Regions from separate parts of the Candidatus Clostridium stratigraminis genome, predicted to be linked through region 3. Evidence: riboswitches for the same ligand, from Rfam matches in the RefSeq annotation. Region 3 holds a riboswitch; each other region holds the start of a gene.
The links. Region 3 has a riboswitch for cyclic di-GMP ahead of motA (flagellar motor stator protein MotA). Riboswitches for the same ligand answer to the same signal wherever they lie in the genome.
Positions count from the first base shown of each region.

Region 1 (4,219 bases), on a different contig from region 3:
CTATCAAGACATATTTTTAATGGCTTTCCGCTACTACCACCGGTATATGCAACATAATGATTAATATCCAACTTTGATAACAACTTATTTTCATTAGCCAAAAATATAGCTTTATTGGTAAAAGGTAGAACTTCAATATCCTTGAAATCAGTCATTTCTCTCGGATCAAATTTTGCCTCTTTGAAAATATCTTTATAATAACTTACATTATCATCACAATATATCAATATTTCTTTTAATTTTTCAAATTGTTTCTTTTTCTTTTCTTCTTCACTTAATTCATCGTATTTATCTAATTTATAGTAAGTATCTAAAAAGTCTTTATTATTAACTAATTTCTTTCTTAAAATAGGTGCAAATATCCTTTTAATACTTTGTGGACACAACTCACTTATTTTTTTCACATATTTATAATTCATTACAATTCATCCTTTTTAAATTTGTTACTCGATATTTTAATCATTCTTAACTAGGCTGAATTTTTCTTGAATAACCAATCTTATAAATTTCAAATTACCAAACAAATATCTCTTCCACATTCGTTTTGGTTCCTGAATAAACCTATAAAACCACTCTAGCCCACATTTTTGCATCCATTCAGGTGCTCTATTAGTAACTCCAGCAACAACATCAAAACTCCCACCAACTCCCATTACAAAAGTAACCTGCATTATCGGAATATATTCCTTAACCCAAAATTCTTTCTTTGGACTTGAAAAAGCAACAAATAGAATATCAGCTTTTGATTCCCTAATATCCTTTGCTATTTCTTTACTTTCCTCATCTTTAAAATAACCATTACGATATCCGGCAATATTAAGCGAAGGATACTGTTCTTTAAATATCTTTACAACCTTCTCAACAACCTCTTGCTTAGCTCCAAAAAAATATGGTCTATATCCATTTTCAGCCGATAATTTTACTAAATTATTAAATAAATCAATACCGGTAACCCTTTCAGGAATTGGATACCCTAAAAACTTCGCAGCCCACACAATTGACTGCCCATCTGCATTTATTAAAGGGCAACTATTAACTATGTCTGCTAAATGCTTATTATCTTGCATTAAGTTAATTTTACTTGCATTAATTACAACATGTTGAACATGCTCTCTATTTTTAATTAAAGATTGAATCCTAGCTAAAGTTTCATCCATAGTTAAGGTATCAACATTACTGCCTAGTATATGTATTCTCTTCTCCACTACAATCCTCCAAATTTATATTCTCCAATACAACATCCCAAATTTTTCAGCTTCACATTTGTCTATAACGGCTTTTACATCTACACAAACTGGCTTATCCTTCATTAATGCAACCATATTTTTTACATTATCGAAATCTATACCTTGCTGTTTCGATAATGTTAGGATAGCATCTGCGTTCTTTATCGCCTCATCCTGTTTATTAACTTTAAAATCATAATTAGTAGGTACCACAGGATCAAAAGCCTTGACTATTGCACCTTTTTCGATTAACAATTTACATATATCTACTGGTGGGCTTATCCTATCATCATTTGAATAATCTTTCATAGCTAGTCCAAAGACAGCAATTTGCGAATCCACTAATTTCTTCCCTTGCCTTTTCAATAACTCCTCTATTTTATTCACTATAAACTTTGGAAGTTTCGAATTCTTTTCTCTACTTATTTTTAAAATATCAAGATCTACTGCTAATTCTTCTGCTTTTGGTGTTAGATAATGATATGCATTTGGTATGCAATAACCTCCTACTCCCGGCCCTGGAGTTAATAGATTAACTCTCTTATGAGTATTTGCAAGTTTTACTACTTCAAATATATCTATGCCAAGTGCTTCTGTGAATCTTGCAAACTCCTGAGCCATAGCTATATTTACATCTCTTTGAACATTTTCAAATACTTTTGATGTTTCAACAGCTTTAATGCATGTCGCAGGTACCATCTCTGCTTTACATACCACTCTTAATAAGTCTATAGCTTTACTTAGGCTAGCTTCATTTACTGCTCCAACCAAAGTAGGCATATTGGCAAATTCATCGAAAGCAAGTCCTTCGGCTATTCTTTCTGATGCGTAAGCTAGATAGAAATCATCTCCTGCTTTCATTCCAGACTCTTTTTCTAAAATAGGCAAACAAAGCTCCTCTGTTGTACCAGGTATTACAGTACTCCGTATTACAACCAAATCATTCTTCTTTAAGTTTCTACCAATTGTTGTGCATGCACTTTCCAAATAATCAATTATATATTTACCATCTTTTATTGGAACTCCAACAGTAACAATTATATTGTTACACTCTTGTACAGCCCAATCAGCATTAGTTGTAGCAATGTATCTTTTATTTTTTAGTTCAATATTTAATACTTCTTGAATTGAAACATGGTGAAATCTTTCCGTATGATGTGTAATCCCATCATTAGTTTGTTGTATCAGCCTATCGTCAACATCAACTCCTATGGTAGCGCAACCCCTAATCGCAAAGCTTAACGTAAGTGGCAATCCAACAAATCCTTGTCCAAAAACGCATATCCTTTTATTAATAGAATCATCAAGTATATTCTCATTAAATTGCTCCATAAACAATTCATTGGATTCTATTTCCTTAGATTCTATCTTTGTTTCTATGTCTTTCATTACAATATTTTTTACCGTTGTTTCCAATTCAGCTTCCCCCTATTCTTGTCAATAAGCTCTTAAGGTCTGTTTTCTATAAATAATAGTGTACTTGGACTATTACCTTGGATGTTTTACCATCCCTATGTTAATTTATAGTGTTACTCATTTCATTATAAAAATTATACGTATTCTTCACTTAGCCTCATAAACAAAAAAGCCATTGATTCAAAAAATTACTCGGCGGGTTGCACTACTAGCTCCATGAATTCCAAGTGCCCAAATACAGAATTCACTTCTTTGCTTCCGATTAATTTTTAATTGTTTTTAAAATACTCTATTCTTAAAAAGTTATCTCGCTCCATCATCACCAAAAAAAACAGAAAATGTCTTAAAAATTAATTTTATATCAACCCAAGTATTTCTTTCTTTTAAGTATTTAATATCTAATTCCATCCACTGCTCAAAACCTATTTTGTTTCTGCCCATAACCTGCCAATAGCAAGTTAACCCTGGCTTTACTAATAGCTTTTGTTTTTGATACTCATTAAATCTAATGACTTCTCTTGGTAAATTTGGTCTTGGCCCTACCAAGGACATATCTCCTTTTAATACATTAAATAGCTGAGGAAGTTCGTCTATGCTGGTTTTTCGAATAAATCTTCCTACTTTAGTTATTCTAGGATCTTTCTTTATCTTAAACATTGGTCCAGACATTTCATTTTTATTTTTAAGCTTATCCAATAATTCTTCTGCATTTTCAACCATAGATCTAAATTTATACATCTTGAAGGCTTTCCCATTTAAACCTATTCTCTCTTGACTAAATATTATGGGTCCTTTAGACTCTAACCTTATGGCAAGTGCTGTTATAATTAATACTGGGCTTAATAATAAAATTCCAGTAATTGCTCCAATAATATCAATAAGCTTCTTTATAAAATAATAAGTCCAGTCTTTGGTATATTCATCCTTCCAAGTTACTTCTATTCTACTATTATTTAGTACAGGTTCCCCCATTGCCCTGCCTCCAATACTTAACATTTTTATGACTAATTTAATTCCACAGAAAACCTAAATTTATCACTTCTCACTACGCATCTTCGAAATTCTATTGGCTTCTTGCCTTCGGTATAGGTAACCCTTTCAGTCAAAAATAATGGCGTACCTGCATCCACCTGAAGAAGCTTTGAATTGTATTCATCAGCTATTACAGGGTCGAAATACTCTGTTGCCTTTAAAAGCTTTATATTATATTTATCTTCAAGTAAATTATAAATTGCACATTTATCAATATCAGATGCTGTAAGTCCCGGAACGATATTCATTGGTAAATAAGAAGCTTGTACTACTACAGGTATATCATTAATTTTTCTCAGAATTTTTATTACAATTACTTGATCCGTAGATATTAACTCAAGGTGTTTTCCGATAATTTCATCACATAGCTCAGATCGAACCTCAAGAAGTTCACTTTTTATTTCATAACCCTCTTCATTAAAGTCTCTGGCAAGGCTGTATATTTTGTCTAAGCTTTGTATAAGCTTTGGTGGATTAACATAGGAACCCTTGCCTTTTTCTGTCCTAATTCTACCTTCATCCTTTAGTTTTTTCATGGAATTTCT
Region 1 is NZ_JBJHZZ010000002.1:7,097-11,315, reverse strand. Features, by position in the region: gene ACJDUG_RS04445 (phenylacetate--CoA ligase family protein) at 1-419, opposite strand, end outside; gene ACJDUG_RS04440 (WecB/TagA/CpsF family glycosyltransferase) at 456-1,205, opposite strand; gene ACJDUG_RS04435 (nucleotide sugar dehydrogenase) at 1,221-2,642, opposite strand; cyclic di-GMP riboswitch class II at 2,828-2,911, opposite strand; gene ACJDUG_RS04430 (sugar transferase) at 2,946-3,614, opposite strand; gene ACJDUG_RS04425 (GntR family transcriptional regulator) at 3,647-4,219, opposite strand, start outside.
Region 1: another riboswitch for cyclic di-GMP. It lies ahead of ACJDUG_RS04435 (nucleotide sugar dehydrogenase); the one in region 3 lies ahead of motA (flagellar motor stator protein MotA).

Region 2 (4,219 bases), on a different contig from region 3:
CTAATTCTTCAGTACCAATATCATTACAGGTAGCAATAGCCTGAGGGGTAATCATTGAATACCTCTGACTTAAGTATCTAAGTGATGCACCTAATTCCCCATCGGGTCCGCCGTATTGGGTAATTATTATCTTTGCCATTTCTGGATTTGGATTCTTAATCTTTACTGGAAATTCAAGCAATTTTTCGTATGTCCACATATATTATTCCCTCCCTTATAGCCTAAAGTTAGCTTCATATTCCCATGGCCAGGGTTCTTTTATCCATTGCCAAGGATATGGGCTGTATGAATCATGCTCACCAATCATTCCAAAGCTTCTTTCATACTCCTGCTTAAGCATTAAACTTTCTTTTACATAGCCATTGTACTTTATAAGAGCTTCACGGTCAGATGGATGTGTGTTTAGATATAAAGCGAGGTCTTCTAGCATGAAATTTACAGCGGTTATTTGTTTTAAAAGCTGAAATCTATCCATTTTCATATAGTTACCTCCTTTATATATTACCAAACGGTCTAGTATTCTTATCTTTTCCTTCATAAGGACTATAAAGCTCTGGAAAAACAGTTCCTTTGGTAAGAGCCTCTAGGGGGGATAAGATTGTGCATAATTTCTGGTAAGGAACATAAGCAGCAGCTAGTCGTACATTTCTAATAACTGTTTCCTGTGGAATACAGTTATTTTTAGGGTTAAAGTTCATCTCCTGCATTTGGTACATATTAAAATCCGGCTTTTCATCATGAGCCATGTTTATTTTCCTCCTTAAAAGTTGCTCACATAATATCAGTATATGTTTATAAATAAGCTTTGCCACAAGTGGGATATAAATTTAGTATAATTACATGTATAGCTTCAATGATTATTTATAATTTTATGGGAAAATTGATGAGGCTCTATAACAGACTAAATGGTAACTGGACTTCTTTTAATCTTTCCTTAGCAATTATAAATCTTAATAGAGTACCTACTAAAGAAAATGTAAAGCTTGCTATTATAATTATATTTGGTGTTACAGATACTTTTGAAGAACCGGTTAGTATTTCCTTCTCCACTTGATTTTTCCTAATTATAGCAGCTATTAAAAATATTAAGTATGAACAAATAGATAATAAGTTTGAATCAATTACAATCTCGGCTGCTTTAATGGTAGTACTTTGTGATTGGGCTAATAAACCCATCTGTTTTTCTTCTAAAGCCTGTTTACCTGTTATACCAGATTCAATACCTAGTAAGCTTGATGCTATAAAAATTAATTGGGCTATATTTTCAGAGTTTATCAATTCAAATTCAGTAGGCATATTTTCACCCCCTTTATATATAATATTAAAAGTACATAGAGATGTTAATTCACTATTATTACAGCGTTAATGTTTTATTATAAATCTTTTCAATTCATATAAATACCTATCTACAATTTTAAAAAATATTAGTGATTAATTAAATGCTAATGCTTAAGTTTGAAATTGTTATTGAAATAATTTATATTATGTGGTAGTATCTAAGAGTTATAATTTACAACAAATTTAGATATAAGGGGAACTATGATTTACATATTTCACTTGGGCATCTTATATGTATTGAGTTTATGATGCAACCCACCCTATATTCATATTTTTTATGAATATAGGGTTTTATTTATATTAAATTATTTCATTACGAAGCTTAGGAGGCATATAAAAAATGAATATTTTAATTGTTGATGATTCCACCTTTTCTCAAAAAATATTAGGTAATTTAATTGCAAAATATTTGGAAGAGGCTAAAATTTATTTTGCTATAAATGGACAAGAAGGATTTGAGAAATACAAAAATATTAAACCTGAATATACTTTTGTAGATTTGTTAATGCCTGAACTAAATGGCCAAGAATTAATTAAGTTATTAAATGAATATGATTCTAATGCAAAAATCATAGTTGTTTCTGCAGATGTTCAAAAAAGCATAAAGGAAGAAATGAACGCATATGGAATAATTAAATTTATAAACAAGCCTATCACTGAAGATATAGCAAAATCTATATGTGAGATAATAAGGAATGATAAAAATGAAGAGTAAGATAGAAAGAGAAGATATATTAAGGGAGCTCTTTAATATAAGTGTTGGTAAATCAGCAAGTATACTTTCTGAAATTATTAGCAAAAAAATATTTTTAAATGTGCCAATTTTAAAAATTATAGATATAAATGAAGAAGCAGTGACAATAAACAATTATCTTCCGGAAGTAATGAAGGGAACTATTATGGTATCCTCCATTGCATTTAAAGATGAACTAAGAGGAAAGGCAAGGCTAATATTTCCTGCAGATAAAATAAGAACATTTATTAATTTGTGTTTAGAAGAAGTTAATGAATATGAAATAAATGATATGAATTTTACAGACACAGATTATGACATCATTAAAGAAATAGGAAATATAATATTAAATTCAGTAATGGGTGAATTAGGAAATTATCTAAAAATGAAACTAAGCTATACATTGCCTGAAGTAAAAGTTTTCGAAAAAGTTGATTTTGAAAAAAATATAAAAAATGATGAATATACACATATGCTAATGTTATATATTACCTTTAAAATAGACTATAAAGAAGTGTCAGGAGCTATAATAATTAATCTAACTTTAAGTTCATTAAGTGAATTATTGAATAGAGTGGAATTGGTAGAAGATGGCTTCAATGATTAGTATTTTATATGAAATTTTAGAAAATATAAATGAAGGTATATTAATATTAGATTCTGATTTGAAAATTTTACATTGGAATAATCATATGATATTTTTAACTAATTTAAGTTGTGAAGATACAATAAATAAGAATGTATATGAAGTTATTCCTAGCCTAAATAAAGGTTATTTTAAAAATGCAATTGATAGCGTATTAACTGATGGAAGAAAGATGTTCTTTTCGGCAGCCATGCATAAAGATTTATTGGACTTAGATAAAAATTTAAATTTAAAGATAAGCAGGATTGAAAAGAATAATTTAAATTTTATACTTATGGAATTTATTGATGTAACTAATCAATTTTTGCGTATTCAGCAGCTAAAAAATTATGTTAATGAGTTATATGTTTTAAATAAAGAATTAATAGAAAAAGAAAAAACTATTAATAAGCTAGCTTATTATGATGGGTTAACAGGCTTAGCAAATAGAATGCTTTTTTATAAACTTGCAAGCAAACTTTGCATAAATGCTATAAGAAGTGACAGCCTTTTAGGCCTTATGTTTATTGATGTTGATAATTTTAAAGAAATTAATGATAAATATGGTCATAAAATAGGAGACGATGCACTGGTGTATTTAGCCGAAATTTTGAAAGAATCTACTAGGGAAGGAGACGTAGTTGCTAGATTTGGAGGGGATGAATTTTTAATATTACTTCCATCAATAAAGGATCGGCATGATTGCGAAGCTGTAGCGTCAAGAATTACAAATAAGAGGAAAGTTTTACTATGCGGCTCTGATGAAATAGAATTAGCATTAAGCATAGGGATAAGCCTTATGCCAAGTGATGGTAAAGATATAGATGAACTAGTATCAAAAGCAGATAGCGCAATGTATAAAGTTAAAAGAAATAAAGGAAATGGATACTATTTGTTTGAATAGAGTTTGTAAATCTGATGTATTAATAACTTATATATTAGTAATTAAATGGACTGAATCCGTTATTTATCGGACTCAGTCCTTTTGATTTACTTCTAATAATTTTTTATTCTTAAAGTCTTCTTTTTACTAATTACTTTATTGGTAAGAGTAGTTATAAGGCTTCCAAGGTGCATTTCCTTTGAAGCAACACTTATATTAAATTCCTTTTCGTACTTTTTAATTAGACTCAATTCCTTTTGAGTTACTATAGAAATAGCTTTACCAGATTTAGTAGCTCTACCGGTTCTGCCTACTCTGTGAAGATAATCTTTTGAATGCTCAGGTAAATCTAAATTGATAATATGAGTAACTTCTTTTATGTCTAGACCTCTTGCTGCTAGGTCTGAGGCTACCAATATTTGCAGCTTTCCATTTCTAAAGTCCTCCATTGCCCTTTGACGTTCCTCTTTAGTAGCTTTGCCATGTATTCCATAGACTTTAAAGTGATGATACCTAAGCTTTAAAGTGGTTATTTCTGTCTCTTCACTTTTATTTATAAAAACAATAGCTTTGTTAGGCTTTTCAGCTGCAATTATTTTTCTAAGTACTTCCATTTTGTCTCTTTGCTCTGCTAAAACAT
Region 2 is NZ_JBJHZZ010000001.1:687,081-691,299, forward strand. Features, by position in the region: partial or broken gene ACJDUG_RS03320 (manganese catalase family protein) at 1-199, opposite strand, end outside; gene ACJDUG_RS03325 (spore coat protein CotJB) at 215-481, opposite strand; gene ACJDUG_RS03330 (spore coat associated protein CotJA) at 495-746, opposite strand; gene ACJDUG_RS03335 (hypothetical protein) at 892-1,296, opposite strand; cyclic di-GMP riboswitch class II at 1,524-1,607, shown strand; gene ACJDUG_RS03340 (response regulator) at 1,679-2,053, shown strand; gene ACJDUG_RS03345 (chemotaxis protein CheC) at 2,043-2,678, shown strand; gene ACJDUG_RS03350 (diguanylate cyclase domain-containing protein) at 2,671-3,600, shown strand; gene ACJDUG_RS03355 (DEAD/DEAH box helicase) at 3,693-4,219, opposite strand, start outside.
Region 2: another riboswitch for cyclic di-GMP. It lies ahead of ACJDUG_RS03340 (response regulator); the one in region 3 lies ahead of motA (flagellar motor stator protein MotA).

Region 3 (4,219 bases):
ATTATTTTCAAAAGAATATAATATGTTAATAATAAATATTGGCTATCTAAGTATATTTTTTTTTATGCAATCAATAATTAACTTTTTTCAATCATATTTATTCTCTTATTTAAATGAAAACTTTGTATATGATTTAAAACATGATATTTATGACAGGATACTTAATTTACCTATAAAAGCTTTTGATGAAATCAGCGTTGGAGAAATAACTTCTAGAATACATAGTGATACAATGGCTGTTGCTGGTATAATGACTAATCAATTTATAAACACTATCACAGATATACTTAGAATAATACATGAGGGGAAACACCCTGTTTTAATTGATGAAGTAGGTGTTGGGATAGGTATTGGTGCAGGCATTACTATTAATGTTGGTATCATTGATATAATTATCATGTATAGGAATTGCTTTTGGAGCAGGCTACTTTATAGGAAAAGGTACAGGATATTTGAAGGGTAAATTTTAAGTTAATTAAAGAATAAGTAATAAAACATATTAAGAGATAGCTATTCTTAATATTTGGCAATCACAGATGTTTTCTATGATAGTTTGATTACATGCATGAGTATTTTAATACTAATGTTATATGTATCGGTTTTTAACAATATAGAAAGATTATGTTTGTGTAATAGAGTAGAAAAGATTGAAATAGGGCATACAAGTTATCCTCAAGTTATACAAGTAAATTTACCATAAGAAGGAAATAAATAGGAGATATTACAAATGTTATAAACTTAAGATTTGAGGAGGGGTTAATGTGAAAAATAAAAAAACAATGATAGGTGGTATCCTTTGTGTTTTAACAATATTTCTTACTCAATTTGTTCTAAGGGCTACTGAAATAACTAATTTTTCTGTTCAAGCCATTGTTGCAATTATAATGGGTGGTGGCATATTATTTTCAGTAGGTATGTTAAATAGTAAGGATAGAATTTTTGGATTTAAATTCAATTTAATTTCTGCAATATTAATGTTCATAACGTGTCTATTTGGTTCTATGGATTTTATTTTGGGCGAAAAATATCCTCAATTAGCTGAAACACATCGTTTACTATCTATCATGATTGATCTTTTAGTAGTTGTTAGTTTATTATCATTTGTTATATTTTTGGTAGTTGCAGCATCAATTACTGCTAAAAAAAATCAAAGATAAACTTTTTTTATAAAATAAAATCAAACTTTTTCACAAAAATAAATAATGTTATTCAATAAAAGAACTAAATTCTGATCAAACTTTTTTTTGAAATTTAGTTCTTTGTATATGTGTAGATATATGTTTTGCGTGGATGTTTTGATCAAACTTTTTTACAAACCTACAAGAATGTTGTTGTATCTAGGTAAAAAACTCGTTCAACACGTACTAAAGTCATTCAATAGACAATAAAGTCGTTATAAGGACCAGACAGAAATGGGAGAAAAATTTCCTGTTTCTTGCCTGGTTTCTTTATTTTTTGAAGAGAGATTGAGTAATTCTAAAATTAATTTTTGAAAAAAATGCTAAAATAAAGAGGGATTTATATATTATTGTCGAATATCGTTATTAGCAAAACATTAAAAGTAATAATAATATTGGATGCTTTGAAGAATTTCTTTAATCTGGGCACTTTAGAAATTTGGAGTATATAGTGCAACCGGCCAATATAGGATTAGTCTCTTATAGATTATCTTATATTGGCCTTTTATTTATTATGGGCTGAAATCATATTATTGTTATTATTATTAGAGGTGAAGAAATGGATATATTCTTATTAATTGGCATTATTGTTGGATTGGCTGCAGTTAGTTCTGGATTGCTTATGAAAGGTGCTAGTGTTTCTATATTATTTAGTCCTGAAGCAATAATGGTAATTCTAGTAGGTACTTCAGCTGCGGTAATGAATTCTTTCACAAGGAAGGAATTTCTTAATATTCCTAAAATATTAGGAGTTGTTTTTAGTGATAAGTCGAAGGAAGATCCTATAGAAATAATTAATCAAATTGTTGATATGGCACAATCAACGCGAAAGGATGGACTATTATCATTAGAAACTAGGACTCAAGAACTGGATAATGAGTTTATGAAACAAGGATTAGAAATGATAGTTGATGGTGAGGAACCGGAATATGTTAGACAAGTCCTTTTAGGTGATATTGAGGGAATGGAAGAAAGGCATCGAATCGGAGCTTCTATTTTTACAACAGCAGGGGGAGCTTCTCCTACACTTGGAGTTCTAGGTGCAGTTATAGGACTTATAGGTGCACTTGGAAACTTAAATGATACTGCAAAACTTGGGGAATCTATAGCTGCTGCTTTCGTTGCTACTCTCTATGGAATTTTCTTCGGATATGTTATTTGGCACCCATTTGCATCAAGACTGAAGAGAAAGTCACATGAAGAGGTCTCCAATAAGCTATTAATGGTAGAAGGTATTTTAGCAATTCAAGAAGGGAAAAATCCAAAAACTATTCAAAAGCAGCTTATAACTATGTTAAAACCTAAAGATAGAAAGAAACTTGAAGATATGAGTATAGATGGAGAAACTAAAGGAGATAAATGATGAAACGTAAAAAACAACATCATGAAGAGCATGTTGATGAAACATGGTTACTTCCTTATTCAGATATGCTGACACTACTATTGGCACTTTTTATCGTTATGTTTGCAATGAGCAATGTGGATAACAAAAAATTAAAACAGATTAGTCTTCAATTCAACACTATTTTCTCAGGTGGTAACGGAGTATTAAAAGACAGCGGTGGTAGTGGCACAAATCTAGCTCAGAATAACAGCTTTGTTGCAACTGATAAAATGAATAGTATAGTAGAACAGGACAAGATGATTGGAATTAAGAGTATCTTAGAGCAAGAGATTAAAAGCAATGGATATGCAGATCAGATAAAAGTGGATTTAAATGCAGAAGGATTGAATATTTCAATACAGGATACGGTTATTTTTAAATCTGGAGATGCAGATGTATTAGCGAACTTTGATCCAGTACTGATCCAAATATCAAATATGATTAAAAATTTAGATAATGAGATAAGAATCAGTGGACATACTGACAATGTACCTATAAAAAATAATCAATTTCGTTCTAACTGGGACTTGAGTTATATGCGTGCCTCAAATGTTATGAACTTTATGGTAGATACAGGCCATGTTGCTCCTAATAAATTCACAATTCAAGCTTATGGTGAATACAGACCTAAATATGATAATTCCAATGAGGCAGGAAGGGCTAAAAATCGAAGTGTAGATATACTTATTGTTCGTAAATACGCACTTAGCACACAGAATGCAAATTAGTTTATTAAAACCCCATGCAATATGGAGAAAACATAATGATAGGATTAAAATTGAAGAAATCAGGGGTATACTAGAAATAGTACTTGAAATGGGAATTGTGGGAATATTTATCGCTTCATTAATGAAATAGTTGTTATTTTATAAGATAGTATTAAAAAGTTAATGAATAATATTCTTATATTCTAATTTGTTATTACTAGCCAGATAATATTAAAATAACTCCAAAATAAAAAGTGCATTGTCTTGGCTTTAAGTCAGTGCACTTTTTTACACTAAATTTAATTTAAGTAGTCAAGCTGGAATATAATACAAATAAAATTAAGGTTAAATTATGATTGAATGAATTGGAGTTATTTTACTATTCAGCTAGGTACTTTAACTTCAATTCTTAGTAGTTCTAAAGCCTTATGCAGCTTATTCTTTACTTGAGATGTACTTATTTCTAATATTTCACCAACTTCTTCTATTGTATATCCTTGAAAATACTTTAAAACTATTATAGATTTAAGCTCTGGGGGTAGTGTATCCAATGCTTCATATAAATCTTCATATTGCCTATCATAGTGTGATGCCTCAATTGATTCTATTTTGTCTACAAGAACTAACTTTGAATTCTTTCTAATATAGTCAATAGCTGAATTTGCAATGATACGCTTTATCCATCTATCGATTAACTCTACGTCTTTAACAGTGTGCAAATTATTATAAGCTTTCAAAATGCTTTCTTGGAGTATATCTAAAGCATCATTGCTATCTTTGACATACATATAAGCTAGCCTATAAAAACTGCTATTTTCAGTTAGTATTATTTCTTCAAAGACCTTTTCTAATTTTCTTTGTTTGGGAGTTTTTATAATCAAAATTCTCACCCTTTTCTACACTACTTTTAATCCCCTAATTTCAAATCAAACCCATCAGTTTTCATGCAA
Region 3 is NZ_JBJHZZ010000005.1:5,150-9,368, forward strand. Features, by position in the region: gene ACJDUG_RS09285 (ABC transporter transmembrane domain-containing protein) at 1-463, shown strand, start outside; gene ACJDUG_RS09290 (hypothetical protein) at 762-1,157, shown strand; cyclic di-GMP riboswitch class II at 1,567-1,650, shown strand; gene motA (flagellar motor stator protein MotA) at 1,738-2,541, shown strand; gene ACJDUG_RS09300 (flagellar motor protein MotB) at 2,541-3,290, shown strand; gene ACJDUG_RS09305 (RNA polymerase sigma factor) at 3,653-4,150, opposite strand; gene ACJDUG_RS09310 (DUF4179 domain-containing protein) at 4,177-4,219, opposite strand, start outside.